DNA from 3 places in the Ideonella sp. sgz306126 genome. Region 3 is predicted to be linked to each of the others. Evidence: predicted binding sites of a transcription regulator. Region 3 holds the regulator's gene; each other region holds the start of a gene.
What was found. The regulator FNR, encoded in region 3, switches genes on or off when oxygen is low (the NO sensors DNR and NnrR bind a similar motif). The targets are predictions, from matches to a motif close to TTGATNNNNATCAA.
Positions count from the first base shown of each region.

Region 1: AC0N04_RS13215 (DUF2189 domain-containing protein) is a predicted target of FNR. The motif match lies at 1,277-1,290, and genes of this name have one in related genera.
Region 2: AC0N04_RS07970 (hemerythrin domain-containing protein) is a predicted target of FNR. The motif match lies at 1,009-1,022, and genes of this name have one in related genera.

Region 1 covers NZ_JBVYWP010000004.1:165,374-167,636, reverse strand. The annotation lists gene AC0N04_RS13225 ([protein-PII] uridylyltransferase) at 1-158, shown strand, start outside; gene mnmH (tRNA 2-selenouridine(34) synthase MnmH) at 169-1,224, shown strand; gene AC0N04_RS13215 (DUF2189 domain-containing protein) at 1,327-2,124, shown strand; gene AC0N04_RS13210 (DUF2788 domain-containing protein) at 2,124-2,263, shown strand, end outside.
Region 2 covers NZ_JBVYWP010000002.1:744,836-747,098, reverse strand. The annotation lists gene tkt (transketolase) at 1-853, opposite strand, end outside; gene AC0N04_RS07970 (hemerythrin domain-containing protein) at 1,079-1,654, shown strand; gene murU (N-acetylmuramate alpha-1-phosphate uridylyltransferase MurU) at 1,908-2,263, shown strand, end outside.
Region 3 covers NZ_JBVYWP010000004.1:404,134-406,396, forward strand. The annotation lists gene hemN (oxygen-independent coproporphyrinogen III oxidase) at 1-824, opposite strand, end outside; gene fnr (fumarate/nitrate reduction transcriptional regulator Fnr) at 985-1,719, shown strand; gene AC0N04_RS14280 (hypothetical protein) at 1,792-2,034, opposite strand; gene AC0N04_RS14285 (nitrogen fixation protein FixH) at 2,115-2,263, opposite strand, start outside.

The DNA of each region.
Region 1 (2,263 bases), 240 kb from region 3:
TCGGCGCGCACCAGATCAGCCTGCAACTGGCCAAGGTTTCGACGCTGGGCGAGCGGGTCGAGGACACCTTCCTGGTCAGCGGCGCCGCCTTGCAGCAGCCCCGCATGCAGCTGCAGGTGGAGACCGAGCTGCTGGACGCCCTCGCGGCCACTTCCTGACGGACCGGCGATGAGTCTTGCGCAATGCTCCGCCCAGCAGGTGCTGGACGGCGAAGACCGGTTCGATGCGCTGATCGACGTGCGCTCGCCGGCCGAATTCGCCGAAGACCACCTGCCCGGCGCCGTCAACTGGCCGGTGCTGGACGACGCCGAGCGGGCCCGCGTCGGCACGATCTACACCCAGGTCTCGACCTTCGAGGCCCGCAAGCTCGGCGCGGCCCTGGTGTCGCGCCGCATCGCCGACACGCTGGAGCGGTACGTCGCCGGCCAGCCGCGCGACTGGCGCCCGCTGGTCTATTGCTGGCGCGGCGGGCAGCGCTCGGGCAGCCTGTCGTTGGTGCTGGCGCAGATCGGCTTTCGCACCACCCAGCTCAGCGGCGGCTACAAGGCGTTCCGGGCCCGGGTGCGCGACGAACTCGACACCTGGCCGGCCCGCTTCGAGTGGCAGGTGCTGAGCGGCCGCACCGGCAGCGGCAAGACCCGCCTGCTGCAGGCGCTGAACGCCGCCGGCGCGCAAACCCTGGACCTGGAAGCCCTGGCCTGCCACCGCGGCTCGGTGCTGGGCGGCTTGCCCGACCGCGCCCAGCCCTCGCAAAAGCACTTCGAGACCCAGCTCTGGCAGGCGCTGCGCGAACTGGACCCGGCCCGTCCGGTCTACGTCGAAAGCGAAAGCCGGCGCATCGGCGCCCGCCAGGTGCCGGACGCGCTGCTGGCCGCCATGCGCGAAACGGGTCGGCTGGTCCGCATCGAGATGAGCCTGGCCGGCCGTTGCGCGCTGCTGCTGCAGGATTATGCGTTCTTCACCCAGGACGTCGAGGCCTTGTGCACCCGCCTGGCGACGCTGACCGAGTTGCGCGGCAAGGCCACGGTGGCCCGCTGGCAGGCCCAGGCCCGCTCGGGCCAATGGCAGGCCATGTTGACCGAACTGCTCCAGCAGCACTACGACCCGCTGTACGACCACTCGACGCAAGGCCACTTCCAGGCCCACGAGCACGCGCGGGTGCTACAGCTCGACGCTGGCGACGCCGCCGCGCTGGCCGCCGCGGCGGCCGGCCTGCTGCGCTGAACGCCGGCGCAGGCCGGCGCGAATTGCGGGCATCATGGCTCCGTCGCCAAACTTGCTTTTTGTCAAGCCGGCTCCCCTCACCCCCTGTCAGGATAGCGCCCCATGCCGAACCCGATGGCCGAGAAGGCCTTGCAGGAATCCCGTAGCTTTGGCGTCCGCCGCATTCCCGCGCTTCGGCCCTTGGGCTGGCTGGCCCGTGGCTGGTCGGACTTGATGAATGCCCCGGTGCCGGGCCTGCTGCACGGGCTGGCGCTGGCGCTGTTCGGTGGGCTGCTCTACGTGATGGCGAGCGGCCGTTTCTGGCTGCTGGCAGGCGCGTTCTCGGCCTTCCTGCTGGTCGCGCCGATCCTGGCGACCGGGCTGTACGCGGTCAGCCGGGCCCTGGAGCGCGGTGAATCCCCCGGCCTGGGCACGGCCCTGGCGGCCTGGAAACCGAACGACGGCCGGCTGATGGCCTTCGGCGTGCTGCTGTCGTTCGCCGGCCTGGGCTGGGTCATGACCTCGGCCTCGCTGATCACCGGTTTCGCGCCGGTCGCGATCAACACGCCGCTGGATTTCCTGCGCCATGTGGTGCTGGCCGAGCGAGGCCATTTGTTCGAGATCTGGCTGGCGCTGGGCGCGGTGCTGGCCGCGCCGGTGTTCGCCTCCAGCGTGGTCGCGCTGCCTTTGCTGCTGGACCGCCATGCCAGCGTGCTGGCCGCGGTGTTCACCAGCTGGCGGGTGGTGATGGAGCATCCACTGCCGATGGCCCTGTGGGCCGGCCTGATCCTGGCGCTGACCGGGCTGGGCATGGCGTCGATGCTGATCGGCCTGGTCATCGTCGTGCCGTGGCTGGCCCATGCCAGCTGGCATGCCTATCGTGACCTGGTGGACACCTCCGGGTGGTCGGAGCGCGCCTGATGTTCGGCTTCACGGAAGAGCAGATCTCGTGGTTCGGCCTGACCTTCGGCGTCACGGCCTTCATGCTCTACATGGTGTTCATCATCATCCAGCTGGCGCGTGAATCGAAGGCCGGCCGGTTCGGCACCTTCGTGCTCTT
Region 2 (2,263 bases), on a different contig from region 3:
AGCCCAGCGTCTCGCGGGTCAGCCGGATCTCGTCGCCGCCCAGCGGCTCGCCGTGAGCCTTGGCTGTGCCAGCGCGATTGGGCGAGCCCTTGCCGATGGCGGTCTTGCAGATGATCAGCGTGGGCCGGTCGGCGCTGAGCTTGGCCTGGGCGATCGCGGCATCGATCGCGTCCACGTCATGCCCGTCGACCGGGCCGATCACGGCCCAGCCGTAAGCCTCGAAACGGCCGGCGGTGTGGTCGACGAACCAGGGCTTGACCGGGCCGTCGATGCTGATGCCGTTGTCGTCGTACAGCGCGATCAGCTTGTTCAGCTTCCAAGCACCTGCCAGCGCGCAGGCCTCGTGGCTGATGCCTTCCATCAGGCAGCCGTCACCGAGGAAGGCATAGGTATGGTGGTCGACGAGACGGTGGCCCGGACGGTTGAATTCGGCCGCCAGCAGCGTCTCGGCCAGCGCCATGCCGACCGCGTTGGTGATGCCCTGGCCCAGCGGACCGGTGGTGGTCTCGACGCCCGGCGTCACATCGACCTCGGGGTGGCCGGGGGTCAGGCTGTGCAGCTGGCGGAAGTTCTTCAGCTCGGCGATCGGCAGCGCGTAGCCGGTCAGGTTCAGCAGCGCGTACAGCAGCATCGAGGCGTGGCCGTTGCTGAGCACGAAGCGGTCGCGATCGGCCCAGTGCGGATTCTTCGGGTTGTGCTTCAGGTGCCGGGCCCACAGCGCCTGTGCCATGTCGGCCATGCCCATCGGCGCACCCGGATGGCCCGAATTGGCCTGCTGCACGGCGTCCATCGCCAGGGCTCGGATGGCGTCGGCCATCTGCGGAACTTCGTTGGGGGGGGTGTGGGCTGACATGCGGCGAGGAGGCGTAGAGGATCGGCACGGGCCGTGCCAGGCGGAAGCGAACCCCTCCAATTTTAGCGGCCGATCCGGACGCCACCTCGCCCCGCCAAGCCGGGCCCTCGGGGGCCCCGCCGGTCCGCGCGAAGGCCTTGCACATCGGTTGACTCTTGATCCAACTCAAGGCCCGCAAGACGACCGGCGCGCAGGCTGCGAACCAGCTACTTCGGAGAATGACCCATGCGCCCCTTGTCACTGACCGTGATCCGCGATGAACACAGCGCCCTGGCCGCGATGCTGCGCTCGCTGCCGATGCTGCTGGCCCAGGCCCGCCGCGAGAACCATCTGCCCGACTTCGGCGTGCTGCGCGCGATGCTGTTCTACATCGACGAATTTCCCGAGCGCCTGCACCACACCAAGGAAAGCGAACTGCTGTTTCCCAAGCTGCGCGCCCGCGCGCCGGAACTGGTCGACACGCTGGACCGGCTGGACCGCGACCACGCCAGCGGCGAGCGCGCCGTGCGCGAACTGGAGCACCTGATGCTGGCCTTCGAGGTGATGGGCGAGAGCCGTCGCGAGGCCTTCGAGCAGGCCGTGGACCGCTACATCGCCGCCTACCTGCAACACATGGCCACCGAAGAGACCGAGGTGCTGCCGGCCGCCGAAACCCATTTCAGCGCCGCCGACTGGGCCGAGCTCGACGCCGCCTTCGCCGCCAACCAGGACCCGCTGACCGGCCATGAACCCGAGGACGGCTACCGGCCGCTGTTCCGCCAGATCCTGAACCACGCCCCCGCCCCCATCGGACTGGGCTGAGGCCGGACCGAGCAAGCCCCTGCGGGCTTGCGAGTGCCTGCCGAGGCGCCCGGGCATGCAGGCCCGGGCGTGGGGTGCGAAACGCACAGGCCGGACCGAGCAAGCCCCTGCGGGCTTGCGAGTGCCTGCCGAAGCGCCCGGGCATGCAGGCCCGGGCGTGGGGTGCGAACGCACAGGCCGGACCGAGGCGATCGCCAAGCCACGGCTTTTGCACCCGGCGTGGGTGCCCGCGGCGCCCCCTACACTGCCGCCCATGTCCGCCGACCGACCGCCCCCGCGCGCACTGATCCTCGCCGCCGGCCGCGGCGAGCGCATGCGCCCGCTGACCGATGCCTGCCCCAAGCCCTTGCTGACGGTGCACGGCAAACCGCTGATCGAATACCACCTGGAGGCGCTGGCGCGCGCCGGCGTGCGCGAGGTGGTGATCAACACCGCCTGGCTGGAGGAGCAGTTCCCCGCCGTGCTGGGCGATGGCCGCCGCTGGGGTCTGCAACTGCACTACTCGATGGAAGGGCGCGACCACGGCGGCGCGCTGGAGACCGCCGGCGGCATCGCCAAGGCCCTGCCCTGGCTGGCGCCCACCGACCGCGAGGTGTTCTGGGTGGTGTC
Region 3 (2,263 bases):
GGCGGGGGCAATTGACTCGCATCGATGCGGCGCTGCGGCTTGAAGCGCTGCGGCAGGTGTGCGTACGAATACAAGGCGATGCGATCGGGTCGGAGTTCGCTGATCTGCGCCACGGTGCGGGCGAAGGAGGTCGGGGTCTGCTTCGGCAAGCCGTAGATCAGGTCGGCATTGATCGACTCGAACCCCAGTTCGCGAGCCGCGTGCATCAGATCGCGGATGCTCTCGAAGGACTGGACCCGATGGACTGCCTTCTGGACTTCGGGATCGAAATCCTGCACCCCGAAGCTGATCCGGTTGAAGCCCATCTTCCGCAAAGCCGCCAAGCGCAACGGCGAAGCGGTGCGAGGATCCACCTCGATCGAGATCTCGGCACCGGGTGCGACGCGAAAGGCCTGTTGCAGCCGCTCCATCAGTCCGGACAACTCGGCATCGCTCAGAAACGTCGGTGTCCCGCCCCCGAAGTGAATTTGCGACACCACCTGCTGGTCGCCCAGCACCTTCTCGTGAAGCCCGATCTCGATGTCGAGCGCGCTCAGATACTCGGCGGCGCGGTCATGGTGTTTGGTAATGACCTTGTTGCAGGCGCAGTAATAGCAGACCGACTCACAGAACGGGATGTGGACATAGATCGACAGCGGCTGCTTGCCCCCGACCTGGGCGCCTTCGCTGCGCTGCGTCAGCGCGCGCTGGTAATCGCCCGCTGTGAAGGCCTCCACAAAGCGATCTGCGGTCGGGTAGGAGGTGTAGCGGGGCCCGGGAACGTCAAAACGCTCCAGCAAGTCTGTGGGCAACCCGATCGGTGGTGCGGAGGCAACAAGTTCCATGGCGCGATGGTGCCAAAGTGGGGGGGCTGAGCCTTGATGTGTCTCAAGGCAGCTGGCGTTTGCGTGCCGGGAAAGACCCTGCCTCGCACGTTGTTTGAATCCTGCGACGCCGCGTGCGTGGGGCTGCCGCAAACTTTCCCCTCAAGCGATAATCGTCATCATGACTGATTCGCTGCGTGTGAAGCCTGAGGCCTTCAAGGTGGCCTGTTCCAGTTGCAACCTGCGGGAGCTGTGCTTGCCCGTGGGCTTGGGCAGGAACGATTTGGACCGGCTGGATGATCTGGTCGCAACCCGCAAGACCGTCGCCAGAGGCGATACGCTGTTCCACTCGGGGGATCCGTTCCAATCGCTGTATGCGGTCCGGACCGGCTTCTTCAAGACCTGCGTGTCGTCGGAGGACGGACGCGATCAGGTCACCGGGTTTCAGATGGCAGGCGAATTGCTGGGCCTGGACGGCATCAGCAACGACCGGCATTCCTGCGATGCGGTAGCGCTGGAAGACTCTCAGGTCTGCGTTATCCCCTACAGCCAGTTGGAGGATTTGTCGCGTGAGTTCACCGACCTCCAGCACCAATTCCACAAGATCATGAGTCGCGAGATCGTGCGCGACCACGGCGTGATGCTGTTGTTGGGCAGCATGCGTGCCGAGGAGCGGCTGGCGGCGTTCTTGTTGAATCTCACGCAACGCCTAGAAGCGCGAGGCTTTTCGGCCTCTTCGTTGATTCTGAGGATGACCCGCGAAGAGATCGGCAGCTACCTCGGCTTGAAATTGGAAACCGTCAGCCGAACCTTCTCGAAGTTTCAGGAAGATGGCTTTCTCGAAGTCAAGCAGCGCCATATCCGCATCGTTGATCAGGCCGGACTGCAGCAACTGGTCAACGGCGCGAACTGCTGACACAGACCGGACTGGATTCTGGCAGTCCGTCCGGCCCTGGCGCCGGTATCGAAGGCAAGCGAGCAGCGCTTGCTAGAGTTGAGGGGCACGCTCCTCGAAGCTGTCGGGCGGACAGGTCACCAGCAATTGCGTCAACGCGCTCGCGGTCGAGATGATCAGCCAGAAGGCGAAGAACGCAAGCGTGTAGACGGCCGTTGAACTCCACTCGATCATGGCACCGCCGAACCATTGGAGCGTGTGCGGGTCGACGACGGAAAACACCAGCATTTCCATCACTCCGGCCATCAGGAACGATGGCCACAGAACGCACAGCAAGCGTATTCCGAAGCTCGATCTGCCGACTTTCATTCAAGTCCCCCTTCCATGTCCCTGCCCGCGATGGGGGAGACCTGCATTCAGTGCTTGGATACCACGGCGTGGTTGCGTGCAAGTTCCGCCGGGGTCTGCGAATCGGTTCCGGCCTTGATGGCCGATGGCGGGGGGCCCACATCGTCGTGCAACAGCACGGGGTCCTGGCCATGCCAGGCGACGTATCCGCTGATCA